3 regions of the Blastococcus montanus genome follow, and region 2 is predicted to be linked to each of the others. Evidence: riboswitches for the same ligand, from Rfam matches in the RefSeq annotation. Region 2 holds a riboswitch; each other region holds the start of a gene.
The links. Region 2 has a riboswitch for cyclic di-AMP ahead of ABDB74_RS07560 (C40 family peptidase). Riboswitches for the same ligand answer to the same signal wherever they lie in the genome.
Positions count from the first base shown of each region.

Region 1: another riboswitch for cyclic di-AMP. It lies ahead of ABDB74_RS11460 (C40 family peptidase); the one in region 2 lies ahead of ABDB74_RS07560 (C40 family peptidase).
Region 3: another riboswitch for cyclic di-AMP. It lies ahead of ABDB74_RS11210 (hypothetical protein); the one in region 2 lies ahead of ABDB74_RS07560 (C40 family peptidase).

Region 1 is NZ_CP155551.1:2,371,972-2,381,624, reverse strand. It holds gene ABDB74_RS11470 (ABC transporter permease) at 1-94, shown strand, start outside; gene ABDB74_RS11465 (MFS transporter) at 102-1,331, opposite strand; gene ABDB74_RS11460 (C40 family peptidase) at 1,580-2,842, opposite strand; cyclic di-AMP (ydaO/yuaA leader) riboswitch at 2,857-2,999, opposite strand; gene cobA (uroporphyrinogen-III C-methyltransferase) at 3,155-4,786, opposite strand; gene ABDB74_RS11450 (ATP-binding cassette domain-containing protein) at 4,783-5,628, opposite strand; gene cbiQ (cobalt ECF transporter T component CbiQ) at 5,625-6,362, opposite strand; gene ABDB74_RS11440 (energy-coupling factor ABC transporter substrate-binding protein) at 6,359-6,664, opposite strand; gene ABDB74_RS11435 (energy-coupling factor ABC transporter permease) at 6,661-7,353, opposite strand; gene ABDB74_RS11430 (cobyrinate a,c-diamide synthase) at 7,340-8,722, opposite strand; gene cobO (cob(I)yrinic acid a,c-diamide adenosyltransferase) at 8,716-9,330, opposite strand; gene ABDB74_RS11420 (putative cobaltochelatase) at 9,330-9,653, opposite strand, start outside.
Region 2 is NZ_CP155551.1:1,535,115-1,544,767, reverse strand. It holds gene ABDB74_RS07575 (long-chain fatty acid--CoA ligase) at 1-647, shown strand, start outside; gene ABDB74_RS07570 (glycosyltransferase family 4 protein) at 689-1,819, opposite strand; gene ABDB74_RS07565 (M48 family metallopeptidase) at 1,816-3,096, opposite strand; gene ABDB74_RS07560 (C40 family peptidase) at 3,235-4,212, opposite strand; cyclic di-AMP (ydaO/yuaA leader) riboswitch at 4,336-4,513, opposite strand; gene ABDB74_RS07555 (hypothetical protein) at 4,696-5,022, opposite strand; gene ABDB74_RS07550 (DEDD exonuclease domain-containing protein) at 5,191-7,011, shown strand; gene ABDB74_RS07545 (Lrp/AsnC ligand binding domain-containing protein) at 7,008-7,295, shown strand; gene trpD (anthranilate phosphoribosyltransferase) at 7,386-8,444, opposite strand; gene ABDB74_RS07535 (hypothetical protein) at 8,453-8,881, opposite strand; gene ABDB74_RS07530 (heme-copper oxidase subunit III) at 9,005-9,625, shown strand; gene ABDB74_RS07525 (cytochrome c) at 9,633-9,653, shown strand, end outside.
Region 3 is NZ_CP155551.1:2,325,605-2,335,257, forward strand. It holds gene ABDB74_RS11200 (protein kinase domain-containing protein) at 1-1,614, opposite strand, end outside; gene ABDB74_RS11205 (hypothetical protein) at 1,766-2,083, shown strand; gene ABDB74_RS11210 (hypothetical protein) at 2,140-3,048, opposite strand; cyclic di-AMP (ydaO/yuaA leader) riboswitch at 3,317-3,466, opposite strand; gene ABDB74_RS11215 (bifunctional 3'-5' exonuclease/DNA polymerase) at 3,614-5,263, opposite strand; gene ABDB74_RS11220 (hypothetical protein) at 5,317-5,874, opposite strand; gene ABDB74_RS11225 (hypothetical protein) at 6,001-6,201, shown strand; gene ABDB74_RS11230 (OsmC family protein) at 6,202-6,456, shown strand; gene ABDB74_RS11235 (globin domain-containing protein) at 6,624-7,877, shown strand; gene ABDB74_RS11240 (globin domain-containing protein) at 7,950-9,089, shown strand; gene ABDB74_RS11245 (DivIVA domain-containing protein) at 9,086-9,653, shown strand, end outside.

The sequences.
Region 1 (9,653 bases), 840 kb from region 2:
CGACGTCGGGGCCGTCGTCGTCTCCCTGGCCGTGGCCGCGCTGCTGGCCGCGGTGTTCCTCCCGCTGACCACCCGGCTCTACCGGAGCCGCTGACCGCCGGTCAGACGGGGGAGGTCGCGCTGGCGGCCGTGCGGTCCGCCTGCCGGGGCATCAGCAGGCCGCCGGCGAGGCCCGCCGCGAGGACGCCGGTGCTCACCGCGAACGCCACCTGGAAGCCGGCGACGTCGGTCAGCCAGCCGGCGACCAGGGGCCCCGCGATGGCGCCGAGGTCGGCCGACATCTGGAACACCGCCACGACGCGCCCGCCGCGCCCGGAGCTGATGTCGCCGACCAGCGCCGCCGGGGCGCTGGCGAGCAGCGACGCGGCGAGCCCGAAGAGCGCCATGGACACCAGGAACGCGGCGATGGCCGGCGGCAGGATCAGGATCGCCATCGAACCAGTGGCCAGCGCGGCGCCCAGGATCAGCGAGGGCCGCCGTCCCCAGCCGTCGACCAGCCGGCCCGAGCGCAGCAGGCCGAGCGCCTGCGCGGCCGACCCGGCGAGCAGGCCGGCGCCGGCCCAGGCGACCGTCCGGCCGAGCTCCTCGGTCACGTACAGCGGCACGAGCGAGTTGCGGACGCCGAAGAGCACCCACCCGACGCCGAAGTTGGCCACCAGCGCGGCCAGGTAGACCCGGGAGCGCAGCGCGGTGGCCAGCCGCACCGGCCCGGCGCTCAGGTCGGGGCCGGCCGTGTCGTCCGGGTCGGGGGCGGCGGGGTCCGGCTCGGCCGAGCGCAGCATCAGCATGCCCACGCCGCCGGCCACCAGCAGGAAGCCGGCGTAGAGGAAGAACGGCAGCCGGGGGGAGAGCTCGGCCAGCAGCCCGCCGGCGGCCGGGCCCGCGATGCCCCCGAGGATGAAGCCGCCCTGCCAGGTCGCGGCGGCCCGGCCCCGGTGCGACGGGGGTGCGACCCGCAGCAGGAGGGAGAGCGCGGCCACGGTGAACATGGCGCTGCCGATGCCCCCGGCCGCGCGGAGCCCGAGGAAGAGCGGGAACGAGCCGGCCAGCCCGGCCACACCGGTGGTGACGGCGACGATCACCAGCCCGGAGGCGAGCACCAGGCGCTCGCCGAACCGCTCGACCAGCGTGCCGCCGCTGAACGCCGAGACGAAGCGGAAGAAGGCGAAGGCGCTCACCGCCAACCCGACGGCCGTGGTCCCGACGCCGAACGACCGGGCGAACAGCGGGATCGCCGGGGCCACGATGCCGAAGCCCAGGGCGACGACGAAGGCGATGACCGCCAGGACCTTGACCTCGCGGGGGAGGTCTCCCCGTGTCCCGACCCGCACGGGTCGCGATGGTCGCACGCCGCCCGATGGCCACCGGCGCGCGGGGCGTGTGGTCACCCCGCGCGCCGGTGCGATGCTCCCGAGGCTTTCAGCCGGCTGTGGCTCCGGCCGGCTTCCGCGCCTCGGTCCGCTCCTCGCTCGTTCCTCGCTGCGATGCTCCCGAGGCTGTCAGCCGGCTGTGGCTCTGGCCGGCTTCCGCGCCTCGGTCCGCTCCTCGCTCGTTCCTCGCTGCGATGCTCCCGAGGCTGTCAGCCGGCGATCCGCCGGGCGCTGGTGAAGTTGCCCATCGAGTCGATCGAGGCGACCTTCACCGGCACGCCGCTGGTGGAGGCGTGCACCATCTGCCCGTTGCCGACGTAGATGCCGACGTGGCTCACCGGGCTGTAGAAGAACAGCAGGTCACCGGGCTGCAGGGCCGACCGGGACACCGGGGTGCCCATCGTCGACTGCATCCGGCTCGAGTGCGGCAGCCTGATGCCGGCCGCGGCGTAGGCGTACTGCACCAGGCCGGAGCAGTCGAACGCGTTCGGCCCGGCCGCCGCCCAGACGTAGGGGTCACCCACCTGGGCCAGCGCCGTGCTCACCGCCGTCTGGGCGGCGCCGCTGCCGCCGGCGACCGGGGCAGGCGCCGGTGCGGGAGCGGGCGCCGGAGGCGGTGCGGGAGCCGGCGCGGGCGTGGGTGCGGGTGCCGCAGCGCGCGCAGGAGCGGGTGCGGGTGCGGGTGCGGGAGCCGCGCGGGGTGCGGGCGCCGGGGCGGGTGCCGGAGCCGCACGGGGTACGGCCGCCTGGGCCGGTGCGTCGTCCGCCGGTGTGTCCTCCGCCGGCGCGGCGGCAGCCGCCGCCGCCTCGGCCGCGTGCCGCTCGACCTCGGCCGCGTGCCGCTCGGCCTCGGCACGGGACGCGCGCTGCTCCTCGGCGCTGAGCCGGTCGTACTGAGCCTGGTACACGGCGATCTGCTCGTCCAGCAGCGCCCGCTGGGCCGTGACCCGGTCGACCTGCGCTTCGGCGTCCGCTGCGGCCCGGTCGGCGGCGGCCTGCGCCCGGTCGGCGTCCTCACCGGCCGCCCGGGCCTCGCCCAGCACGCCGTTGTTGTGGTCGGCGATCGTGCCGAGGAGGCCGACCCGGTCGACCATGTCCGCGGCGGACTCGCTGGTGAGCATCGCCTCGATCGCACCGAGCCGGGACCCGGTGTAGGCGCTGCGGGCCACCGTGCGGACCTGCTCACGGGCCGCCGCGAGCGCGGCCTCGGCGGCGGCGAGCTCCTCGGTGGCCTGTTCGGCGGCCAGCCGGGCGGCCGCCAGGTGCTCCCGCGTCTCGTTGAACCGCTCGGCGAGGACCTCCAGGTCGTGGGCGCGGGCGGCGACCAGCGCGGCGGCCTCCTGCGAGGTCTCCGGCTCGGGAGCGGCGGTCGCGGGGAGCGGCGTCAGGACGACGCCGCCGACGGCGACGAGGGCCAGGAGGGTCCGGCGGCCGGTGATCCGTCGGTGGGCAGGGCTGAGCGAACTCGCCATGTTCGGCGGGTTGTCCTTTCTTCCACGGCCGCCTACCGGGTTAGCTGACGGGTTCGGGCGGGAAGGCGCCCGGCGTCCGGTGACCTGGTGAGGTCACCGGTCGCTTCACCCCGGTGGTGCGGTGGGTCCCCGGTCCGGGTGCCGGCGGGTGCCGGCGGGTGGTTCGGCGGCGTCCGGGCGGCTGTCACCGGTGAGCGACGGGCGGGGCCGTCCGGACCGCCCCACGCTAGGGCCCGATCCGGCGCGCCACCATGCGGTCGGACGCATTCGGCCGGAACTTTCGCGTCAGCCGTGCCGGTCGGTCACCGACCGTCATCGACGCGCCGCGACCGATCCGGCCACGGCCACGACCTCGCCGACGACCCAGACGGCCGGGGGGCGGATGCCTTCCTCGGCGAGGGTGCGGGGGAGGTCGGCGAGGGTGGTGCGGACGGAGTGCTGGGTGGCGGTGGAGCCGTCGGCGACGACGGCGACGGGGGTGTCGGGGGCGCGGCCGTGTTCCACCAGTGCCGCGGCGATGGCGGGGGCGGTGTCGACGCCCATGAGGACGACGACGGTGCCGCGCAGCCGGCCCAGGGCGGGCCAGTCGACGAGGGACTGGGGGTGGCCGGGTGGGAGGTGGCCGGAGACGACGACGAACTCGTGGGTGAGGCCGCGGTGGGTGACGGGGATGCCGGCCAGGGCGGGGACGGCGATGGCGCTGGTGATGCCGGGGACGACCTCGACGGGGATGCCGGCGGCGGTGCAGGCCTGGAGTTCTTCGAGGCCGCGGCCGAAGACGTAGGGGTCTCCGCCCTTGAGGCGGACGACGCGGCGGCCGGCGCGGGCGTGTTCGACGAGGAGTTCGTTGATGCGTTCCTGGGCCATGGAGCGGCCGCGGGGGAGTTTGGCGGCGTCGATGATCTCGACCTCGGGGGGCAGGGAGGCGAGCAGGGCCTGGGGGGCGAGGTGGTCGGCGACGACGACGTCGGCGGTGGCCAGGGCCTGCCGGCCGCGGACGGTGATCAGGCCGGGGTCGCCGGGGCCACCGCCCACGAGGACGACGCTGCCGCCGCCCGGCTGCTCCGGGGCCCGGACGGGCAGGCTGCCGTCGCCGAGCCCCGCGACGACGGCGTCCCGCACACCGACCGCACGGGGACCGTCCGGGCCGTGCACCGCGACCACGAGGTCGCCGGCCCGGCCGGTGACCGGCAGGGCGGCGCTGGCCAGCTCCGGTTGGTCGGCCCGGGTGCAGAAGATCCGGCCGAGCTCGGCGTCCCGGGCGACCGCCGCGTCGACGTCCGCGTCGCCGGTCGCCGCCAGCGCCAACCAGGCGCCGTTCAGGTCACCGGCCCGGTACGCCCGCGGCTGCCAGGTCACCCGCCCCGAGGACGCCAGCGACTCCAGCGCCGGGGTCACCTCCGGGCTGACGACGGTGACGAGCGCGCCGGCCGCCAGCACCCCGGCCACCCCGCGGTGCGCCGCCGCGCCGCCGCCGACGACGACCACGCGGCGGCCGGCCAGCCGGAGCCCGACGGGGTGCAGCACCTCGGGAGCGCGGTCGGTGGTCAGGGGTCCTCCTCGGTCGTGGGTGCCGGGCCGCGCCGGGACGTCGGCTGCCCGCCGGGCGACGGCGACGGTGATCCGGCCGTGCACCGTCTTGCCGACGACGAGCGCGCCACCGCCGAGCAGCGCCGCGGCCTCGGCCACCGACGGGGTGCCGACGCGGGCCGCGACCGCCCCGGACGGCGACGGCACCGGGACACGGGCCAGCGCCTCGGCCGGATGGCCGGTGAGCGGCCAGCCGCGGCGCTCGGCGGCCGCCACGAGCCCCGGCTCGGTGACGCGGCTGTCCAGGGTGGCCAGCCGCACCGGCCCGCTCCCGGGCGGGAGGACGGCGTCCACGGCGGCCAGCACCTCGGTGGCGCTCACGCCGGAGGCCAGCCCGATGCCCACGGTCCTCATGCGCGCACCCCGGGGCGGTCCGGCAGCGCGGCGAGCAGCTCGCCCGCGTCGCGCGGCAACGGCCCGTCGGGGAGCAGGCCCAGCGCGTGCAGCCGGGCGCCGACCACGAGCGCCCACGGCCGGGCCAGCCGGGCGCGGCCGAGCAGGGCGCCGTCACCGAGCACCTCGCGGGGTGCGCCCTGCACCACGGTGCGGTCGACGACGACGGCGACCTCGTCGGCCCAGCCCAGCGCGAGGTCGACGTCGTGGGTGCTCATGACCACGGTGGAGTCGTGCTCCTGCAACCGCGCGAGCGCGGCGAGGGTGTCGGCGACCGCGGTCGGGTCCAGCCCGGCCGTCGGCTCGTCCAGGAGGACCACGCAGGGGCGCATCGCCACCGCGCCGGCGATCGCCACCCGCTTGCGCTCGCCGTAGGAGAGCTGGTGCGTGGGCCGCGCGGCCAGGTCGGCGACCCCCAGGAGGTCCAGCGCCTCGGCCACCCGGGCCCGCACCTCGTCCTCGGCGAGCCCGAGGTTCAGCGGCCCGAACGAGACGTCCTGGGTCACCGACGCGCTGAACAGCTGGTCGTCGGGGTCCTGCAGCACCAGCTGGACCGTCTGCCGGTGGTCCCGCAACCCGCGGCGGGTGTGCACCAACGGCGCGCCGTCGACGGTCACCGTGCCGGCGGCCGGGCGCAGGGCTCCGGACAGGCAGCGCAGCAGCGTCGTCTTCCCCGAGCCGTTGGCGCCCAGCAGCGCCAGCCGCCGTCCCGCGGGCACGGTGACCGCGGCGCCGTCGAGGACCGGGGCCGCCCCCGGGTAGCCCGCGACCAGCCCCGTGGCGGCCAGCGACCGGTGGCTCACCGCGCCACCAGGGTGAGCACCGTGATCCCGGCGGGCAGGGCCAGGCCGAGGGCGAGGAACGGGCGGGACGACGGCCGCTCCTCGGGCAGCCCTCGCAGGCCGGTCTCCATCCCCCGGCCGGCCAGCCCCTCCTGCATCCGGCGGGCGCGGTCCCAGGACCGGGTGAGCACGGCGGCGGCCAGCATCCCCGCCGACCGGTACGACCGCCCGGGTGTGGACCAGCCCATCCGCGCGGTCTGCGCCTCGCGGATGGTGCGCAGGCTGTCGAGCAGCACGAACAGCAGCCGGTAGGTGACCTCGGCGACCTCCACGACCGCGGCGGGCACGCGCAGCCGGCGCAGGGCGGGCAGCAGGTCCGACATCGGGGTGGTGGTGGCGAGCAGGAGCACCGCGCAGCTGCCGGCGACCGCGCGGCCGACCAGCGAGAACGCCCGGGCGACGGCGTCCGGGGCCCAGCCGAGACCGCCGCCGTCCACCGTGACCACCGCCGTCACCGCGCCGACCGCGATGAACGCCAGCGGCCACCGCACCGCCCGACCGAAGGTCCGCGCGGGAACCCGGGCCGGGCCGAGGGCGAGCACCACCGCGGTCGTCGTCACCAGCACGGCCGCCGGCCAGGCGGGCAGCAGCAGCGCGCAGAGGACCAGCCCGGCGCAGAGGAGCAGCTTGTCGCCGGGCGCCCGGCGGCGCCATGCGCTGGCCCACGCGGCGTCGTCGACGGCCAGGCCGGTCACCGGGGATCGGCCGCCGCGGCGCTCGGCCGGGCCGTGCGGCGGCCGTGCAGCCGGCCGAGGACGTACCCGAGCACGCCGCCCCCGAGCGCCGCCTGCAGCGCGAACAGCCCCGACTCGACCTCGCCCGCGGGGCTGAACACCGACTCGAACCAGGGCTCGTACCCGCCGGCGGCCAGCTCTTCGGTGACGGCGGCGTCCGTCCCGCCGTACTCGGAGGCGCCGCCGTCGACCAGCAGCGGCACGGCGAACAGCGCGACGACGGCGAGGACGAGCAGCGCGTTGACGAGCGTGCGCCGGGTCACGCGGCACCTCCGGTGGGGACGAGCGGAGCGGGCCGGAGGACGCCCAGCCGCTCGAGCTCGGGCCGGGCGTTGACGGTCAGCACGCGGAAGAGCAGCACCCCGAGGATGCCCTCGCCGATGGCCAGCGGGATCTGGGTGAGCGCGAAGACCCCGAGGAACTTGACGAGCGCGCCGACGAACCCGGTGCTGGCGTCGGGGAAGGCCAGCGCCAGCTGCAGCGACGTGGTGACGTAGGTGGCGAGGTCGGCCATGGCGACCCCGGCGAAGACCGCCGGGAGCAGGCCGGCGCCGGCCCCGCGGGTCAGCCGGTAGACCAGGTACCCGGTCCACGGGCCCACCACGGCGAAGGCGAAGGCGTTGGCGCCCAGGGTGGTGAGCCCCCCGTGCGCGAGCAGCAGCGCCTGGAAGAGCAGGACGACGGTGCCGAGCAGCGCCATCACCGGCGGCCGGAACAGGATCGCCCCCGGGCCTGTCCCGGTCGGGTGGCTGGAGCTGCCGGTGATGGAGGGCAGCTTGATCGCGCTCAGCACGAAGGTGAACGCCCCGGCCGCGCCCAGGAGCAGCGTCGACTCCGGGTTATCCCGCACCTCCTTCACCACCGCCCGGGCGCCGTGCACGACGAACGGCGCGGCGGCGACCGTCCAGCCGAGGGCGTGCCCGGCCGGCAGGAATCCTTCAGCGATGTGCACGGCCGACCTCCTGGGGGAGCCGCGCGGCGGCGGCGACGAATCGGGTGGCCATCCCGGGGGAACCGGCCCAGTTCAGGTGCAGGTAGCTGGCGTGCACGTTCGCGCTCACGAAGCCCTCCGGCCCGTCGGCGTTCCACTGCCAGGCCGGGGTCGCCCCGGCGGCGGGCGATGCCTGCGTGCGGTGGAACTCGTGCCCGCGCACCCGGGTGCCCGCCGGGGCCAGCACGCTGTCGGTGAGCGCCACCGCGGCGCGGTAGCCCAGCGTGAGCCGGGGGTGCATCGCCGTCGTCGTCGGCAGGACGCCGCACATCGGCTCGCCGTCCAGCTCCCCGGAGAGGTACAGCAGCCCGGCGCACTCCGCGGCGATCGGGCCGCCGCGGGCGGCGAGGTCGGCGATCGCCGTCCGCAGGCCGACGTTCGCGCTCAGCGCGCTCGCGTGCACCTCGGGGAAGCCGCCGCCGACGACCAGCGCCCGGGCGCCCTCGGGAAGCGCGCCGTCCCGCAGCGGGTCGACGGTCACCACCTCGGCGCCGGCCGCGGTGAGCAGCTCCGCGGTCTCGGCGTAGCCGAAGGTGAACGCCGGGCCACCGGCGACGGCGACCACAGGCCGGCCCGCGACCGGGGTCACCTCGGCGGCCGGGTCCCACGGCTCACCGGCCAGGTCCGGTGCGGTGCGGGCCAGCCGCAGGACGGCGTCCAGGTCGATGCTGGATTCCACCACCGCGCCCAGCGCGCGCACCGTGCGCACCGCCTCCGCCGACCTCTCGGCCGCGGGCACCAGGCCCAGGTGCCGGGACGGGGTGGCGAGCGCCTCGATCCGGCGGACCGCACCGAGCACCGGCACCCCGGCCGAGCCGAGCGCCTCGCGCAGGATCGCCTCGTGCCGGTCGCTGCCGACCCGGTTGAGCACCACGCCGCCGATCCGCACCGTCGGGTCGAAGGTGGCGAAGCCGTGCACCAGCGCGGCGACGCTGCGCGCCTGCGACGCCGCGTCGACGACCAGCACCACGGGGGCCCGCAGGTGCGCGGCGACCTGGGCGGTGGAGCCGTAGCCGGGTTCGACGCTGGCGTGCGCGGCGCCGTCGAACAGCCCCATCACGCCCTCGACGACCGCGACGTCGGCCCCTCGGGACCCGTGCAGGAACAGCGGCGTGATCCGGTCGTCGCCGACCAGCCACATGTCCAGGTTGCGGCCGGGGCGCCCGGCGGCGAGCCCGTGGTACCCCGGGTCGATGTAGTCCGGGCCGACCTTGTGCGGGGAGACCGTCAGCCCCCGGGCCGTGAGGGCGGCGATCAGCCCGGTGGTGATCGACGTCTTGCCCGCGTTGCTGCTGGGCGCGGCGACCACGATCCGCGGCACGGTCACCATTCGATGCCTCGCTGACCCTTCTGGCCGGCGTCCATCGGGTGCTTCACCTTGGTCATCTCCACGACCAGGTCCGCGGCCTCGACCAGCGCCGGCGGTGCGTCCCGCCCGGTGATGACGACGTGCTGGCTGCCGGGCCGGGCGGTCAGCGTCTCCACCACGTCGTCGACGTCCACCCAGCCCCACTTCAGCGGGTAGGTGAACTCGTCGAGCACGTAGAACCGGTGCGCCTCGGCGGCGAGCTCGCGCTTGATCTGCGCCCAGCCCTCGGCGGCGTCGGCGGCGTGGTCGGTCTCCTCGCCGTGCTTGCGCGACCACGACCAGCCCGAGCCCATCTTGTGCCACACCACGGGGCCGCCCTCACCCGTCTCGGCGTGCACCCGGCCGAGCGCGGTCAGGGCGTTCTCCTCGCCGACCTTCCACTTCGCGCTCTTGACGAACTGGTAGACCGCGATCGACCAGCCCTGGTTCCACGCCCGCATGGCCATGCCGAACGCGGCGGTGGACTTGCCCTTCATCTCGCCGGTGTGCACGGCGAGCAGGGGGCGGTTGCGTCGCTGCCGCGTGGTCAGCCCGTCGGCGGGGACCACCTCGACCTGTCCCCGGGGCATCAGGCCGCCGCCCGGGCGCTGCGGACGGTCGCCGCCAGCGAGTCCGCGGCCAGCTCCTCCAGGCGCAGCGTCTGCGCGCCGAGGGCGGCCCCGAGCCCGCCGGCCAGCCCGAGCCGCACCGGCCCCGACTCGCAGTCGACGACCACGGCGGCGACGTCCGCCGCCGCGAGGAGGCCGGCCGCCCGGCGGGCGTCGCCGAGGTGGTCGCCCCCGCGTGCGCCGGTGGCCCGGCCGTCGGTGACGACGACGAGCAGCGGCCGGCGCCGCGGATCGCGCACCCGTTCGACCCGGAGCACCTCGGCGGCCCGCAGCAGCCCGGCGGC
Region 2 (9,653 bases):
TGAACCACGACGACGCGATCAGGATCGGCACCGTCGGCCGCCCGCTCCCCGGGGTGTCCGCCGCGATCGCCGAGGACGGCGAGATCCTGCTGCGCGGCGGCGTGGTCATGCGCGGCTACTGGAAGAACGAGCAGGCCACCGCCGAGGCGATCGACGCCGACGGCTGGTTCCACACGGGTGACATCGGCGAGATCGACGCCGACGGCTTCATCAGGATCACCGGCCGCAAGAAGGAGATCCTGGTGACCGCGGGCGGCAAGAACGTGGCCCCCGCCGTGCTCGAGGACCGGCTGCGCGCTCACCGGCTGGTCAGCCAGTGCATCGTCGTCGGCGACCAGCGGCCGTTCATCGCCGCGCTGATCACGCTGGACGCCGAGGCCCTGCCCCAGTGGCTGGAGTCCAAGGGCAAGTCCCCCGACCTCAGCGCCGATCAGGTGCGCCAGGACCCCGACGTGCTGGCCGAGATCGACGCCGCGGTCACGGACGCGAACAAAGCGGTGTCCCAGGCGGAGGCGATCAAGAAGTTCGCGGTGCTGAGCACCGACTTCACCGAGGACAACGGGATGCTGACGCCCAGCCTCAAGCTGAAGCGCAACGTCGTCATGAAGGAGTTCGGCCCCGAGGTCGACGCCCTGTACGACCGCTGACGGCCCCCACCGAGCCCCGTCCCGCCGTCGCGGGACGGGGCTCAGTGCTCCGCGGGGTCCAGCAGCCGGTCGAGGTCGGCCGCGATCGTGGTCCAGGACCACCGCTGCTCCACCCAGGCCCGGCCGGCCTTCCCCATCGCCCGCGCCCGGTCGGGGTCGTCGAGCAGGCGGACCAGCGCTGCGGCCACCGCGGTCGGCGAACGCGGGTCGACCACGTGCCCGGTGACGCCCTGCCGGACCGCTTCGGGCGCGCCACCGGAGGTGCCGGCGACCACGGGCAGCCCGCAGGCGGCAGCCTCCAGGAAGACCATGCCGAGCCCCTCGACGTCCAAGCCACCGCGGCGGGTACGGCACGGCATCGCGAACACGTCGCCGGCCGCGTAGTGGGCGGGCAGCTCCTCGTGCCGCACCGGCCCGGTGACGACCACGGAGTCCTGCAGCCCGGCGGCCGTGACGGCGCGGCGCAGCGACGGCTCGGCCGGGCCGCCACCCACCAGGAGCATGCGGGCGCCGGGGTGCCGGGCGAGCACCCGCGGCCAGCCGGCGACCAGCACGTCCTGGCCCTTGCGGGCGACCAGCCGGGAGACGCAGACGACCACGGGCGCCTCCCCCAGCCCGTACCGGCGGCGGACAGCGGTCCCGTCGACGCCGGGGGTGAACCGGTCGACGTCGACGCCGGGCGACAGCTGCGCCAGCCGCGTGCGGCCGCCCAGCGCCGGGGCCAGCCGGTCCCGCGTGTACTCGCTGATGTAGGTGACGACGTCGAGCCCTGCGGCGATCCGCTGCATGAGCTGCCGGCTGCCCGGCATCGCCACCCAGCCGGTCTCGTGGCCGTGCGTCGCGCCGACGAGGTGACCGACACCGGCGGCACGCAACCCCGGGGCGAGCAGGCCCAGCGGGGCGGCCGCACCGAAGAACGCCGTCGCGCACCCGAACCGGTCGACGAGCTCGACGGCCGCCCGGGCGGTCTCCCGGGTGGGCAGGAGCATGCCCGTGGGCCGGCGGACCACCGGGTAGGGCAGTGCGGCGTCGTGCTCCGCGGAGCCCGGGTGGTCCGACGCGAGGACGACCAGAGAGTCCGGCGGCCGGCGCTGGAGGAGTGCGGCCACGAACGTCTGGATGCCCCCCTGACGGGGCGGGAAGTCGTTGGTGACGACCAGGGTGCGGGTCACGGGCCCTCCGACCGCTGCCAGTCCCGGGCCATCGCGATGCGCTCGGCCACGGTCGGATGACTGCCGAAGAACCAGTGCCAGGCGGCGGGCGGGTCCGGATCGCCGAGGTTCCCCGCCGCCAGCCGGCGCTGCATGCCGATGAAGGTCTCCGGATCTCCGGTGAGCTCGAGAGCGCGCACGTCGGCCCGGGCCTCGATCTGCCGGGAGACCACGTTCTGCACCGGGGTGGCCAGCAGCGTGCCGACGGCGACCAGGAACAGCAGCAACGGCACGACCCGCGGGTCCCCGGCCGACTCGGCGCCGGCCCGGCGCAGCAACCGCGGCGAGGACAGGAGCCAGCCCGCGAGCGCGGTGGCCGCGCCGGCCCCGAGCGCACCCATGAGGGTTCCGGTCAGCACGTCCTGGGCCACGACGTGCCCCAGCTCGTGCGCCACGATCGCCTCGATCTCCGCGTCGGGCAGCTCGGCCAGGACCGTGTCGTAGACGACGATGCGCCGGGTGGACCCGAAGCCGGAGACGTAGGCGTTCAGGGTGGTGGTCCGGCGGGAGGCGTTGGAGACGAGGACGTCCTGCACCGGCGTGCCGTTCTCCTCGGCCAGGGCCAGCAGCTCGCTGCGCAGCTCACCGGCCGGCAGCGGCTCGAACTCGTTGAACGCCGGCTCGATCACCACCGGGTACAGGAACGAGCCGATCACCACCAGCCCCGCCACCGCGGCACCGGCCCAGGCCCACCAGCTGCGCGGGGCCCGGCGGACCAGCCACAGGAAGACGAGGACCACCAGCGTGGTCAGCGCGGCACTGATCGCCAGGGACACGGCGACGTCGCGCAGCCACAGCCCCCAGCCGCGGGTGGACAGGCCGTAACGGTGCCGGATGACCTCCGCGTAGACCGACACCGGCAGGGTGACCAGCCGCCCGACGACGACGAGAGCGGGCACGCCGAGCAGCACCTGCGCGAACCACCGCCGGCGCAACGGAGCCGCGGCGGCGCGCATCAGCCGCCCGCCCAGCGGGGTGAGACCGAGGACCGCCGAGACCGCCAGCCCGAGCGTGATGGAGATCAGCGACAGCGGGCGCATCGCCGTGGCGAAGGCCTCGGCGAGGGCGATCTGCCGGGGGTCCAGCCCCGCGGTGGGGTCCGGATCGGTGTACCCACCGGGCGGCTCGGGCAGCACCTCCCACGGCGTGCGGACGACGATGACCACCACCAGCGCCGCGCCCAGGACGGCCGCGGTGACGAGTGCGGCACGAGCTCCTGCCCGTCCACCCCCGGTCACCCGAGCGATCCTAGGTGGGACGGTCCCCGGCACCGGACCGGTCCGGTGCCCGAGGCTGTCAGCCGGCGATGGCACTGGCCGGCCTCCGCGCCCCGGTCCGCTCCTCGCTCGTCCCTCGCTGCGATGCTCCCGAGGCTGTCAGCCGGCGATGCGCCGGGCGCCGTTGTAGTTGCCCATCGCATCGAGGCTCGCCACCTTGACCGGCTGGCCGGAGGTCGACGCGTGCACCATCTGCCCGTTGCCGATGTACATGCCCACGTGGCTGACCGGGCTGTAGAAGAACACCAGGTCACCCGGCTGCAGCTGGCTGCGCGGGACGGCCGTGCCCATCTGCGACTGGGCGCGGCTGGAGTGCGGCAGCATCACGCCGGCGGCGGCGTAGGCGTAGGACGTCAGGCCCGAGCAGTCGAAGGCGTTCGGCCCGCCGGCGCCCCAGACGTAGGGGTCACCGACCTGCGCCAGCGCGGTGTCCACGGCCGCCTGCGCAGCGGAGCTGGGAGCGACGACGCCGCTGGGCGCGGGCAGGCTGTCCCCGCCGTGCGCCAGCGCCAGCTGCGCCCGCTGCGGGGCGGTCAGCGTCTCGTAGCGACGCTGGTAGTCGGCGATCTTCGCCTCGAGCTCCGCCTGCTTCGCGCTGATCTCGTCGACGACCCGCTGCGCGTCGGCGGCGGCCTCGTCGGCGGCCTCGCGGAACTGCTCCGCCTGCTCGGAGGCCACGGAGACCTCGGTCAGGAGTTCGTTCGTGTGCCCGGCGATCGCCTCGAGGGTGCCGAGCTGGCTCACCGCATGGTCGGCGGAGTCGCTGCTGAGCAGCACGTCGAGCTGCGACATCCCGCTGCCGGTGTAGACGCTGCGCGCCAGCAGCCGGATCCGGCCGTCGAGGGCGCGGACCCGGTCCTGCGCGGCACCGGCCGCCGCCGAGGCGGCCTGGACGTCGCTCTGGTGCCGCGCCAGGGCGACGCGGGCGTCGTTGAGCTGCTCGGTGACGACCTCCAGCTCGTGCCCGGCCTCGGCCATCTGCGCGGCGACCTGGTCGACGGTGGCGTCACCGGGAACCGCGGAGGCGGTACCCGGCATCAGCGTGAGGGTCAGGGCGGCGGTGGCGCTGATCAGCACACCCGAATGCAGCGGTCCGAACCGGCGGCCGCGCGACTGCCGGGGCCGGAGGTCGGTATGGAGGAGTTCGGGGGCGTGCGTCTGTCGGGCGTAGGGGGTCGCCACGTGCGGCGGCTCTCCGTTTCTTCCACTGCGACCGCCGACCGAGTTAGCTGACGGGTTCGGGCTGGGAAGACTGGCCCTATCCCCCGCTCGCCGGCGTGCCGGCCGCGGGAGAACTCACCCCAGGAGTGCGGTGGGTCCCCGGTTCACCTCGGGCGCCGGTGGTGCGCGCCGTCCGGTGATTAGGCGGTGTCCGGCCGGGGCCATCCATCTGCGGATGACGACCACCCGTCCGGACGGCGACGACCCTACGACCGTGATCATGGCCGGGACAAACGGGACAGCCGGATACGCGCGAGGCGTCCACGGACGGGTGACACGGCGCGCCTGACGCGTGCCAGGACCTCGACCGGGCACTCGCGGGCACCGCCGACGCGCAGGTCAGCCGGTGCGGCGGCCGCCGGAGCCCCCGCTGCCCGACTCCTCCGCGCCCTCGCGGTGGCGCAGCGGCGGCACCAGGCCACCGTCGGCCAGCGCCCGGACCGCCCGGCGCTCCACGTCGTCGAACTCCACCACCACGCCGGGCGGGGGCACCACCACGTCCTCCGCGGCGAGCGCGGCCGGGACGTCACGCGCCGGCCGCCCGGTCATCGGCACCACCACCGGATCGACCCCCTGCCATCCCGGTGGGGCGCCCAGCAGAACGGTGACCACGCAATCGGCGCAGCCGGTTCCACGCGCGGTGCAGGTGTCGCAGTCGATGAGCATCGCTTCTTCTCCTCCGTGAGTCGCCGCGGACGCTAGGTGCAGGCACCGACAGTTCCGCTCGGCCGCCGACCGGTCCGGCCGGCCGGGCACCCGCGCTGTCGCCGCCACGGCTCCGCGTGGCGGCGCGCGTCCCCCGGACTGTCAGCACCCCGACCTAGCGTCCCGGCCGTGCCACCACTCCCCACCGCGTCGCAGCGCTACCAGCAGGTCGCCATCGAGGAGCTGGGTACGCCGCTGGCCGAGGTCACCTTCGTGGTCGTCGACCTGGAGACCACCGGCGGTTCGCCCAAGGACAGCGCGATCACCGAGATCGGCGCGGTGAAGATCCGGGGCGGCCAGGTGCTCGGGGAGTTCCAGACGCTGGTCGACCCCGGCCACGAGATCCCGCCCTACATCAGCGTGCTCACCGGGATCACCTCGGCGATGGTCGCCGCGGCACCGCGCATCGGGGCCGTCCTCCCGACGTTCCTGGAGTTCGCGCGAGGCGCGGTCCTGGTCGCGCACAACGCCCCCTTCGACCTGGGTTTCCTCAAGGCGGCCTGCGCCGAGAACGCCCTGGTCTGGCCCACCTCGGCGTCGGTGGACACGGCCGTCCTCGCCCGGCGGCTGCTCACCCGCGACGAGGTGCCCAACTGCAAGCTGGCCACGCTGGCCCCCTACTTCTCGGCCGCCACCTCCCCCACGCACCGCGCGCTCGACGACGCCCGCGCGACCGTCGACGTCCTGCACGGTCTCTTCGAACGCCTCGGCCCGCTGGGGATCACCACGCTCGAGGAGCTCACCGGTCTCACCCGCCAGGTCGATCCGGAACGGCGCCGCAAGCGGCACCTGGCCGACGGCGTCCCGCACGGTCCCGGCGTCTACCTCTTCCGCGGACCGAACGACGAGCCGCTCTACGTCGGCACCTCCACCGACCTGCGCAGCCGGGTCCGCAGCTACTTCACCTCCGGCGAGCAGCGCAGCCGGATCACCGAGATGGTGGGCCTGGCCCAGCGGGTCGACTCGATCCCCTGCGCGCACGCCCTCGAGGCCGCCGTGCGCGAACTGCGCCTGATCGCCGAGCACAAGCCCCGCTACAACCGCCGGTCCCGCTTCCCCGAGCGCGCGCTGTGGGTCCGGCTCACCGAGGAACCCTTCCCCCGGCTGTCGGTCGTGCGACGCGTCCGTCCGGAGGCGGGGGTGTTCCTGGGACCGTTCCCCGATCGCCGGGCCGCCGACGCCGCCGTCGCGGCCGTGCACGAGGCCCTGCCGCTGCGACAGTGCACCGCCCGGCTGTCCCCGCGGACTCCCGTCAGCGCCTGCGCGCTGGCCGGCATGGGCCGCTGCGGCGCCCCCTGCACCGGCGCCCAGTCGGTCGGGGAGTACGCCGACGTCGCCGCCGTCTTCGCCGCCGCGGTCACCCATGACCCGCGGCCGCTCCTCTCGCCGCTGCTGCAGCGGGTCGACCGGCTGGCCGACGAGGAGCGGTACGAGGACGCCGCCGTGCTCCGCGACCGGATCGCGGTCCTCGTGCGGGCGGTCCGTCGGCGGCAGCGGCTGGCGTCACTGGCCGCCGTCCTGGAGCTCGTGCTCGCCCGCCCCGACGGTGACGGCGGCTGGGAGCTGTCCGTCGTCCGGCTCGGCCGACTCGCGGCCGCCGGGAACGCTCCCCGCGGCACCACGGTCCGCAGCGTCCTGGCCGGGCTCCTGGCGACCGCGGAGACCGTGGCCGGGGCCGCCGGCGAGCTCACGACGTCGGTCGACGAGACCGAACTGGTGCTCCGCTGGCTGGAGAAGCCCGGCACCCGGCTGGTCCAGCTGACCGGCACGCTGGCCAGCCCCGCGCCCGGCACGGGGGGCTACAGCGCGTTCCTGACCCGGGTGGAGACCGGGCGCGACGTGCAGGACCCCTTCGCCGACGGCCGATCCCTCGGCACCCGCGCACGGCCGGAGCGGGTTGCCGCAGCTGCGCCCGCCGGGCGCCGCACCCGGCTAGCATCCCCCGTGTGATCACCGCCATCGTGATGATCGATGCCGCCACCGACTCGATCGCCGAGGTCGCGCAGGCCGTCGCCGAGCTCGACGGTGTGAGCGAGGTCTACTCCGTCGCCGGCGAGGCCGATCTCATCGCCATCGTCCGCGTCCGCGAGTTCGAGCAGGTCGCCCAGGTGATCGCCGGCCGGATCAACAAGGTGCCCGGGGTCGTCGACACCGACACCCACATCGCCTTCCGCGCCTACTCGCGACACGACCTGGAGGCTGCGTTCTCCATCGGCTTCGACGCCGCGGACTGACAGGCCGCCGCACCCACCCCCGGCGGGGGGTCGGCGCCCCCCAGGGCCCGCGCCCGCGCGGAGCGAGGCGTGAGCAGGACGGGTCCTCCGTCAGCGCGGCGGAGCCACCTCGCGGGTCACGGCCACCCAGCGGTCCAGCAGCGCCGCGGCCCGCCCGTCGTCGACGGCGGCGGCCGCACGCTCCAGCCCGGCAGCCAGGGCGTCGTGCAGCCGGGCCGGGCGGGCGTCGAACGCCACCAGGGCGGCAGCGGCGTTGAGCAGCACGGCGTCGCGCACCGCACCGCGCTCGCCGTCCATGACCCGCCGGAACACGTCCGCGTTGACGCGCGCGTCACCACCCCGCAGTGCATCGGGGGCCGGCACCGGGATGCCGAGCACGGCCGGGTCCACGCGGTCGGCCTCCACCGCGCCGTCGCGCACCGCCCACACCGCCGACGTCGTCGCGGTCGTCAGCTCGTCCAGACCGTCGTCCCCGCGGAAGACCAGCGCGCGCGTCCCCCGGGCGGCGAGCACCTCGGCGAGCACGGGAGCCATCCGCGCATTGGCGCAGCCGATGGCCGCGGCCACCGGGCGCGCCGGATTGGTGAGGGGACCGAGGAAGTTGAAGACCGTGCCGATGCCCATCTCCCGGCGGGGCGCGGCCGCGTGCCGCATGCCCGGGTGGAAGACGGGCGCGAAGAAGAAGCCGATCCCCGCTTCACGGACGCAGCGGGCCACCGCCGCCGCGGGGAGATCGATGACCACGCCCAGCGCCTCCAGCACGTCGGCCGCGCCCGAGGACGACGACGCGGCCCGGTTGCCGTGCTTGGCGACCGGGGCACCGGCAGCCGCTGTCACCACCGCGGCCATCGTCGAGATGTTGACGGTGTGGGCCCCGTCGCCCCCGGTGCCGACGATGTCGACGCAGTCCATGGGCAGCTCCACCGGCGTGGCCTGGGCGAGCATCTCGGCAGCCAGGCCGGCGACCTCCTGCGGCGCCTCGCCCTTGGCCCGCAGGGCCACGGTGAACCCGGCCACCTGGGCCGGGGTGGCCTCGCCGGTCATTACCTCGCGCATCGCCCACCGCGTGTCGGTCGCGGACAGGTCCACACCCGCGAGCAGGCGGTTGAGCAACCCCGGCCAGCTCGGGGCGGCGGACGGCGACGGCACTGCCCGCGTCACCAGCTCGCGGCCGGGCGGCGCCCGTGGCTGCGGAGCAGGTCGGCGACCACGCCCGGCGCGACCAGCGGATCGACGGGGAGGGGCAGGGTCGCCTCGGCCCGCGACCAGTGCGCGAGCCACCGATCCGGCTGCCGGGCGATGAGCACGCAGACCGCGGGCCGGTCGGCCACCTCGACCTCGAGCTGGCGGGTCAGCGCGAGGCCTCCGGTGGGCTGCGCCTCGCCGTCGAGGATGCACAGGTCGATGCCTCCGGCGTCCACGGCGGAGACCACCTCGTCACCGGTCGCGCACTCGACCCAGGTGAGCGGCCCCACGTCCGCGGCCGGCCGCCGGCCGACCGCCGTTCGGACGGCATCGCGGACCTCGGGTCGGTGGCTGTAGACCAGGACGGTGGCCGGTGCAGCGGGCGGCTCGGCAGCACTCACGCCGCCGAGCCTAGTGCCCGGAGCCGTCCGCGCAGGCCAACCCCGCGAGTCGGTATCGAGCTGATCACGTTGCCGCCACGCCCACCGCCCCCGCGGTCGTGACGGGGCCCCCCCGATGCCATGATGACCCCCGTGACAACGGCCCCCGTGGCGAGCAGCACCTTCGACACCTCGCGGGTGCACTCCCTGACCCGACCGAACATGGTCAGCGTCGGCACGATCATCTGGCTCTCGAGCGAGCTGATGTTCTTCGCCGGTCTGTTCGCCATGTACTTCACCGCGCGAGCCCGGGCCACCGACGGGTGGCCGCCGGAGCCCACCGAGCTGAACCTGCCGTACGCGCTGACGTTCACGATCATCCTGGTCGCCTCCTCGGTGACCTGCCAGTTCGGCGTCTTCGCGGCGGAGCAGGGCAACGTCTACGGGCTGCGGCGGTGGTTCACGATCACCTTCCTGATGGGCCTGACCTTCGTGCTCGGCCAGGCGTACGAGTACGTCGAGCTGGTCCACGACGGCACGACGATCGCCTCGTCCACCTACGGCTCGGTGTTCTACCTCACGACGGGCTTCCACGGTCTGCACGTCATCGGTGGCCTCGTGGCCTTCGTCTACGTGCTCATCCGGTCCACCATGGGCCGCTTCACGCCGGCACAGGCGACCTCGGCGATCGTGGTCTCCTACTACTGGCACTTCGTCGACGTCGTGTGGGTCGGGCTCTTCGCCACGATCTACCTGATCCGCTAGGGAACCGGTGTCCACCACGAACCCCCAC
Region 3 (9,653 bases), 790 kb from region 2:
GGTCGGGCCGTCGGTCGGGTCGCTGTCCTCCGTCGGTCCGGCGGGGACCTCTGGGACGGTCGGGTCGCTGTCCTCCGTGGGACCGGCGGGGACCTCCGGGACGGTCGGGTCGCTGTCCTCCGCCGGTTCGGCCGGAACCTCCGGGCCGGTCGGCTCGCCGGTCGGGTCGTCGTCCTGCGCCGGGCCGGCCGGAGCGCTGGGCGCCACCGGCGCCGCGACGTCCACGTCCGGCTCGGGCTCTGGCTCGGGCTCGGGCTCGGCCGGCGGGACGCCGGCGGGGGGTGGCGGCTGGGTGCCGGGCTCGGAGACCGGACGGGTCACCGGCTCCGGCGGGTCCTGCTCGCCCGGGACCTCCACGCGAGCCGCTGCGACGTGGAGGAGCACCTGGTCACCGCGTACCAGCCGGGTGCCCGCCGGCTCCAGCCGCGTCACCGTGCCCGCGGGGCCGGTGGAGGTCGTGTCGAGCTGCTGCCGCACGTCGAGACCCAGGGCCCCGAGTTCGATGACGACGTCCCCGACGGGGCGCCCCACGTAGTCCTCGGCGTCGAGCACCACGCCGGTGCCGGCCACCACGGCCGCGGAGCCGGCCGCCTGCCCGCTGTCGGAGGGGTCGTCCACGAGCACCGCCCCCACCCCGAACAGCGCGAGCACCAGCATCGGCACGAGCACCCACCCGGCCCGCCGGGGTGCCGGCGGGGCGCTGGTCGTCGGGTGCGCCCCGGCCGGACGGGCCGGCGCCGCGGGCGGGAGCGGACGGGCGAACGGCGCGGTGCCGTCCGGCTGCCGGCGCGTCTCCTCGACCGCGTGCAGGAAGGCGTCGCCGTCGCGCAGCCGGACCTCGGGGTCCTTCACCAGGGCGGCGTCGATCAGCGCGCGCACCTGGTGCGGGAGCTCCGCCGGCAGCGGCTCGGGGTGCTCGCGCACCTGCTTGAGCGCGACGGTCACCGGGTTGTCACCTTCGAAGGCGGCATGGCCGGTCAGCGACTCGTATCCGACCAGCCCGAGCGCGTAGACGTCGCTGGCCGGGCCGACCCGCTCGCCCATCGCCTGCTCGGGAGACATGTACTGGGCCGTGCCGATGACCTGGCCGGTCCGGGTCAGGGCCACGTCACCGGCCGACCACGAGATGCCGAAGTCGGTCAGCTTCACCGTGCCGTCGGGCGCCACCAGGATGTTCGCCGGCTTGACGTCCCGGTGGACGACGCCCGCGCGGTGCGCCTCGGCCAGGCCGGCCGCCGCCTGCTCGAGCACCGACAGGGTGGCGTCGATGTCGAGCCGGCCCTCGGAGATGCGGGCGGACAGCGGCGCGCCCTCGACCAGCTCCATCACCAGGTATGCCAGCTGCTGGCCGTGCTTGCCCGCCGTCTCGCCGTAGTCGAGGACCGCCGCGATGTTGGGATGGCTGAGGCTCGCCGCGTGCCGGGCCTCCGAGCGGAACCGCGCGATGAAGGTCGGGTCGCCGGCGCACTCCTCGCGGAGCACCTTGACCGCCACCGGGCGGTCCAGGACCACGTCACGCCCCCGCCAGACCAGCCCCATACCGCCGACGGCGATCAGATCCTGCAGCTCGTAGCGGTCACCCAGGATCTCCCGGCCGGTGTCGGCGGTCGTCACTCCTGGTCCTCCCGTGCCGCGAGGTCGATCCTCGCTCGTCGTCGGTCTGCGGGGTCCGGAGGCAACCGGTCCGCAGGCGTGCGCCATCCAGGAGGGTGCCCATCTGAGGCCGTCCTGAACCCCTGTCCGCCGATCGGGTCAGACTGGGGCGGTGACCAGCTCGTACGCCCAGGGCGACCCGGCAGTGCGTGGCGTCGTCCGCCTGCTGAACACCGCGGACGGGCGCGTGCTGTGCCTGGCCGGCGACGTCGATGCCGCCGTCGTCGACTCGTTCCTGCGGCGCTACGGCCGGGAACCGGTGCGCGTCGACGCGATCGACGCCGGCTCGGTGACCGCGCTGTCGGCCGCCGGCCGGGACCTCCTGCTCGACCACGTCGACCTCGCCGCGCGGTCGGGCCGGCGGCTCCCCCTGCGCCGGTCCCCCGGGCTGGACCGCGCGCTCGCGGACCCCGCGGACGACCGGCCCTGAGCCCGTGCCGTCGTCCCGGCTGCAGGACGGCCCGGCCGGCCCCTCGCCGCCGACTCCTAGCGGTAGTTCACGTGGACGTGGTCGAAGTGGTTGGCGGTCACGCCGCCACGGTTCTCCATCGCCTTCCACGACCCACCGGGTGAGGAGAGCATCCGCTGCTGCCAGATCAGGTAGTCGACGCCCAGCTCGTCCCAGTGCGCCCGGTGGTAGGCCACGATCGCGTCCCCGAGGGCGGCGTCGGTGAGCACCATGTAGTCCAGCGCCAGGCCGGACGGGTGGCCTCCCGGGTCCGCCGCGCTCGGGCGCGTGCCGCCCAGGGTGATCCGGCCGGCCCCCGGCACGTTGCTGACCACGGCGTCGGCGGCGGCCTGGACCTGCGGCCGGACGGCCCCGGAGCTGTTGGTGATGCGCGCGACCGCCGTGGCCGCCACCGAGGCGGCCGCCGTGGCGGACTCCCGGGCGCGCTGCTGCGTGGTGGGCGCGGCGGGAGCGGCCGGCGTCCGCGCCTGGGCCTCAGCCTCGACCTGAGCTCGAGCCTCCGCCGCGGCCTGGGCCTCGGCCTGCGCCCGGGCCTCCTCCTCCGCGCGGGCCGCGGCCTCCGCCTCGGCCCGCTGCCGGTCGAGCGCGGCCTGGTCGGCGGCGGCCTGGGCCTGCTGGGCGGCGGTCTGCTCCGCCTCGCGGGTGCTGCGGCTGGCCGTGAGGTCCTGCAGCGGCTGGAGGTCCTCGGTGACGTCGACCGGACCGGAGGAGGCGCTCAGCCCGAGCTGCTCGGCGACGCTGACCGACTCGGTCGCGGCCGGCTCGGCCTGGGCGGCCGGGTCCACGCCGACGAGCGCGTTGACCAGGACGGCGCCGGCGGCGGCCACCCCGAGGTAGAGCCCGGGGCGGCGGACCGCGGTCGGCGGGCGGCGGCGCGGAGCGGTGACCCGGCCGCGACGGCCGGAGACGGTGGTGCGGGGATCCATGGGTGCAGGTGCTCCGTGAGTGTGGTGCGCAGCGCGGCCAGGGGCGGCTGCAGCGGGGTGCGGTCGGCGGGGCCCGGGCGTCGAGGCGCCTGCGGAGGGCCACCGGGGACGGCGATCGGCCGGTCGAGCGGAGGTGCTCGGGGTGGTGGTCCAGCGGGCGGGCGGCGGCCGGGGCGGGCGCTCAGCTGCGCGGGCAGGCCCGGACGCGGCGGCTACGGGCGGAGCAGGGGCGTGCGAGGGTGCAGGGGCGCGCCATGCGGCGGCTCTCCGTTTCTTCCATGGCCGCCTACCGAGTTAGCTGACGGATTCGGGCGGGAAGCGGCCCTACCCGCACCGGGACGTGCCCGGCGCGCGATTCACCCCAGTGCTGCGGTGGGTCCCCGGCCCGCCCCGGAGGGCGGCTCGGCGGCGTCCGCCCGGACTCCCCCGGGTGGGGGCGTGGCGACCGGGCTGACCGAGCCACGGTAACCGCCGTTATGCGTCCGTGACAATCAGAAGTCGGTCATTTCCGAGCCGTGACGTGTGTCGCGGTGCCCTGCCCGGCAGCTCCGTGTACAAGGCGACGTCAGCCGGCGTCACCCCACGACCCGACGACGGCGACGTCGAGCGGGAAGTCGACCGGGAAGGACCCGAACAGCAGCCGTCCCGCGGTGGCCGCCGCGGCCTGCACCTCCGCGACGACGGCGTCCGCCAGGTGCTCGGGGGCGTGCACCACCACCTCGTCGTGGAGGAAGAAGGCCAGGTGCGGGCGGCGGCCGAGCGCGCCGGCGCCGCCCAGCCGCCACAGCCGGTTGCGCAGGTCGGCCAGCCAGCACAGGGCCCACTCGGCGCCGGTGCCCTGGACGACGAAGTTGCGGGTGAAACGGCCCCACGCCCGCCGCGCCCGATCGCGGTCCTCGGCGGATCCGCCGTCGTCGGGCGGCTCGCCGGGATCCACCGGCCGCCGCGCCCACCCACCGGCGGGCAGCGGGGAGCCGCGGCCGAGCAGTGTGTGCACCACCTCACCGCGCTCGCCCGCGCGGGCGGCCTCCTCCACCAGCCCGATGGCCCGCGGATAGCGACGGGCCAGCCGGGGCATCATCCGGCCGCTCTCGCCGCGCGTACCGCCGTACATCGCGCCGAGGATGCCGACCTTGGCCTCGGCACGCGCCGCGACTGCGCCGCCGGCCACCATGCCCTGGTACAGGTCGGTCGCCCGCGCCGCCTCCGCCATGGCGGCGTCGGCGCTCATGCCCGCGAGCACCCGTGGCTCCAGCTGGGCGACGTCGGCGACCACGAACCGCCAGCCCTCGTCGGCGACGGCGGCGGGACGGATCTGCGTCGGCACCGAGAGCGCACCACCCCCCGAGGACGCCCACCGCCCGGTCACCACGCCACCGGGCAGGAAGGTCGGCCGGAAGCGGCCGTCCCGCACCCAGGTCTCCAGCCAGGTCCAGCCGTTGGCCTGCAGCAGCCGCGACAGCTTCTTGTACTCCAGCAGCGCCGGCACGGCGGGGTGGTCGAGCTGCTCCAGCGACCAGGAGCGGGTGTCGGTCACCGGCAGCCCGGCGGTCCGCAGCGCGCGCAGCAGCTCCCCGGGCGAGTCCGGGTTCAGCAGAGGGGCGCCGAGCGCCGCACGGATCTCGCCGAGCAGCCGCTCGAGCACCGGCGGCCGCCCGCCGGCCGACGACCGGGGGCCGAGCAGTCCGGTCAGCAGACGCTCGTGGACGTCGGCCCGCCAGGGCAGGCCGGTGTGGGTCATCTCGGCGGCCACGAGGGCTCCGGAGGACTCCGCAGCGAGCAGCAGCGCGAGCCGCTGCGCGTGCACCGACGCGGCGAGGGCCACCTGCTGCCGCTCGTGCTCGGCGACCGGGTCGAGCCGGTCGGCCGGATCGGCGACCGGGAACAGCGCGGGGTCGGCGGCCGTCACCGGCTGGAGGGCGTCCCACCCGGCGGTCTGCTCACCGGCCAGCAGGGACTGGTCGACGAACGGCGAGCGCCGGAGAACGGCGTGGGCCAGCCGCAGATCGGTGCAGCGCTCGATCCGGACCCCGCCCTCGAGGAGCGCGGGGTACCAGCGCGTGGTGTCGTCCCAGACCCAGCGGACCGGCGCACGCTCCCGGCCGGCGACGAATGCCGCGAACCGGTCCGCCGGCACGAGCGTGCCGGCCACCGTCGTCCCGTCGTCGGCCAGTTCCCGCGCCTGCACGGCGCCCTCGGCGCGCCGGACCACCATCCGGTTCACGCCGCGCAGTCTCGCCGAACCCGCCGACACCCCGGAGAGGCGACCTACCCGCCGAGCAGCCGGCGCAGGAAGCGTGCCTGCTCCCGCACCGACCAGAGCGCCACCCGGGCGGGCGCGGACGCCACCGCGCGTGCCACGTGCACGCCCAGGCGCAGCAGGTCCGCGTAGTCAGGCGGCCGGACCTCGTGCCCCGCGGCCGGAGCGTCAGGAGCGGGGGCCGCCGGAGCCTGAACCTCGACGTGAGGTCGAACCCGGGGCGGGGACACGGGCGCCGGGCGCGGTGCCCCGGGGACGAGCAGGTCGACGGCCGTCCGGCGGCGGGGCGCGCGAAGCGAGTCGAAGGACGGGATCGCCGGCGCGGCCGGCGACTCCTCGTCGTCGGGGTGGCGCGGGCCGGCCGGCGCAGCGGCCGACCGCGGCAGCGTCGCAGGTGGCTCGGGGACGACGGCGCGGATCGCCGCGACCAGCCCCGGCCCGAGGCCGGGGACCGCGCTCAGCTCGCGGCCGGTCAGCCCCGCGAGGACGGCGGGGTCGGTGATCCCGGCGCGGGTCAGCGCCGTCACCGCGCGCCCGGGCAGACCGAGCTCCCGGATCGTGCTCACGGGCTGTTCCGGTGACCTGATCGGCATGACGGCCCACCCTAGCGCCGGCCGTCACCCGCTCGGGAGGTGCCGTCCGGCATCAACTGCGAAGGTGGCAGGACGCACCCGCAACGGCAGGAGGACCCGGTGGCAGAGATCGCCTACGTCTCGGACGTCCGTGTGGAGCGCCTGGGAGGACCGCTGCGCGCGGCCCACCTCCCGGGCGAGGAGGAACCGACGGTCTACGGCATGCACGGGGCCATCGCCGAGCACTACGGCATGGAGCCGGGCACCGCGCCCAGCCACGCCAGCACCATCGACCACGTGGTCGGCGCCGCCGCCGGTTAGCTGACGGGGACGTTCGCCGGGGCCCTGACGGCCCGGCGGATCGACCCCACCGGTCTGGTGGGGCACGCGCGCGGCGAGGTTGAGCTCGAGGGCAAGGTGCTGGTGCTCAAGCGCATCGAGGTCACCTACACCGGCCTGGACGTCCCCGAGCAGGACGCCGAGAAGGTCCAACGGGTGCTCGCCGTCCACGCCGACGGCTGCCCGGTCGCCCGGAGCCTGCGGGGAGCCATCGAGATCACCACGCGCCTCGGGTGAGGGTGGGGGCGCGGGGTCCCGCGCTCTCACCCGGACAGCAGGAACGACCGGCCGGCGACACGCCCGGCGGAAACGACATGCCTCAATCCCCGGCGAGCGGGTAGCGGACGCTGAGCGGAACGTGACCGCGCCAGCGCGGGTTGGTGGACAACTGGCAAGGAGGACACGTGCTCTCGGATCGATCCCGGCCCGTCATCGAGGCGACGCTCCCCGTCGTCGGCGAGAACATCGAGGAGATCGCCACCAGGTTCTACGCGCACCTGTTCGGCGAGCACCCCGGGCTCTTCGACGGGGTGTTCAACCGCGGGAACCAGGCCGAGAAGACCCAGCAGATGGCGCTCGCCGGGTCGGTGGCCGTCTTCGCCTCCTCGCTGCTGAAGGTCCCCGAGCAGCTCCCCGAGCACCTGCTCTCGCGGATCGCCCACAAGCACGCCTCGCTGGGCATCACCCCGGCGCAGTACGACGTCGTCCACGAGCACCTCTTCTGGGCGATCGCGGACGTGCTCGGTGACGCGGTCACCCCGGAGGTGGCCGCCGCCTGGGACGAGGTCTACTGGCTCATGGCCTACGCGCTGATCAACCAGGAGCGCGGCCTCTACAGCGCCCGCGGGGTGCGCCCGGAGACGGTGTGGCGCGAGTGGGAGGTCGCCGAGCGGATCCAGGAGACCGCGGACGTCGTCACCTTCCGGATGCGGAAGGTCGACGACCGCCTGGTGAAGACCTCGCTGCCCGGTCAGTACGTGACCGTCCAGGTGCCGATGCCCGACGGCGTGCGCCAGCCCCGGCAGTACAGCCTCACGAAGGCCGACGACGGCGAGCACCGCCAGTTCTCGGTGAAGCGGGTGCACGGCGGCGGCAAGCCCGACGGCGAGGTCTCGAACCTCCTCTGCGACCAGGTGCAGGTCGGTGACCGGCTGACGATGTCGGTGCCCTTCGGGGACGTCGTGCTCGACGACTCGGGCCGCCCCGTCGTGTTCGCCAGCGCCGGCATCGGCGTGACCCCGATGGCCGGCATGCTCTCCCACCTGGTGGCGGCGGGGTCGCACCTGCCGATCACGCTCCTGCACGCCGACTCCGACGAGGAGTCCTTCGCCCTGCGCGAGCAGGTGCTCGAGGACCTCCGGTCGCTGGAGTCCGGATCGGCGCACGTCTGGTACGAGGGCGGCGCCGCGAGCAGCCTCCCCGTGGAGGTCCACGCCGGGACGATGGACCTCCGCGAGGTCGCGCTGCCCGACGACGCCGTCTACTACCTGTGCGGCCCGCTGCCGTTCATGCAGGGCGTGCGCAGCGCGCTGATCGAGCGCGGGGTGCCCGCGCGCGACATCCAGTACGAGGTGTTCGGACCCGACCTCTGGCAGGCCGACCTCGCCACGGAGTCCACCCCGGGGGCATCGGACGAGCGGGTCGCCGTGGGCGCCTGACCGCCTGTCCCCACCGCCGGTCCGGCTCGCGTGCCGCGGGACACCGGACGCCACCCCCTTGAGGAGACGCTCGTGGACATCCCCGCGATGCGGGCCAACTTCGCCAAAGCAGCTGCCACGGGGGACGAGGCCCCGCTGTACTTCTACTCGCACCTGTTCCTGAGCCACCCGGAGACGCGGCAGATGTTCCCCGTCTCGATGGCACACCAGCGGGACCGATTCTTCACCGCTCTCGGCGAGGTGGTCACCCGGGTCGACGACCTCGAGGCGCTGGTCCCCATCCTGCAGCAGCTCGGGCGCGACCACCGGAAGTTCGGGGTGCTCCCCGCGCACTACCCCGCCGCCGGGGCGAGCCTGCTGGCGACCCTCGAGCACTTCGACGACGAGTGGACGCCCGAGCTCGCCAAGACCTGGGCCGAGGCCTACGACGTCGTGGCGAACGTGATGATCCAGGCCGCCGAGGAGGCCGAGGGGCAGCCGGCGTGGTGGGACGCCGACGTGGTGGGCCACGAGCGCCGCGCCCTGGACGTCGCCGTCCTCCGGATCCGCCCCCGGGCGCGGTACGACTACCTCCCGGGGCAGTCGCTGTCCCTGGAGACCGAGCTGCGCCCCCGGTTGTGGCGGTACTACTCCCCCGCCAACGCCCCCCGGTCGGACGGGCTGGTGGAGCTGCACGTCAAGGCGCGGGACGGCGGTCCGGTCAGCTCCGCCCTGGTGCGCAGCGTCGGGGTCGGCGACGTCCTGCGGCTGGGGCCACCGATGGGCGACCTGACCGTGGGCCAGGACTCCGACCGCGACCTGCTGCTGATCGCCGGCGGCATGGGTCTGGCCCCGCTGAAGGCGATGGTCGACCAGGTGGCCCGCCAGGGTCCGCCCCGGCGGGTCGACCTGTTCGCCGGGTTCCGCACCGAGGACCAGATCTACGACCGGGCCGACCTCGAGCAGCTGGCCCGGGAGCACCCCTGGCTCAACGTCACCTTCGCCGTCTCCGACGACGCCATCTCGTCCCTGGTGCACGGCGAGATCGGGGACGTGGTGCGACGCTCCGGCCCGTGGTCGAGCCGGGAGGTGCGCATCGCCGGCCCCGAGCCCATGGTGACCAGCACCGTGGCCGGCCTCCGGCAGGATGGCGTCCCGGAGCACCGCATGTCCAGCGAGGTCTTCGCCCCCAGCCGACCGGGGCCCAGTGTTGACGGAGAGGTGACCGAATGACCAGCGCACCGACGAGCGGGCCCGGGAACGCCGACCGGGGGCTCACCCCCGCCGACCTGCGGAACGTGCGGTTCACCCGCGCCCCGATGCTGCGCCCCGGCTACGTCGAGTCCGAGGTCGACCGGGTCCTGCACCGGGCCGCCGAGGAGCTCGCGCGGCACGTCGCCGAGAAGGCGCAGCTCCGCGAGCAGGTGCGCACCCTGCAGGCCCAGTTGAACGGCGCGCCCGCGCACGAGCCGCCCAGCGAGCAGGCCGTGCGCATCCTGGCCAGCGCCCAGCAGACGGCGGACAACTACGTGGCCGAGGCGGAGCAGTTCAGCCGGCAGGTGACCGGCGAGGCCCGCGCCGAGTACGAGGACGCGCTGCGCCTGGCCCGCGAGAACGCCGGGGCGATCATCCAGGCCGCCCAGGAGGCGGCCGCCCGGCTAACCGGACCGGCCCCCGACGGCCCCGATCAGGGCGGGCCCGACCGGGGTGGCCGCAGCGTGGCGGAGCTCGAGGAGCAGGTCGCCTACCTGAAGGCGTTCGGCCAGGCGTGCCGGGTGCAGCTGCGTTCCTACCTGG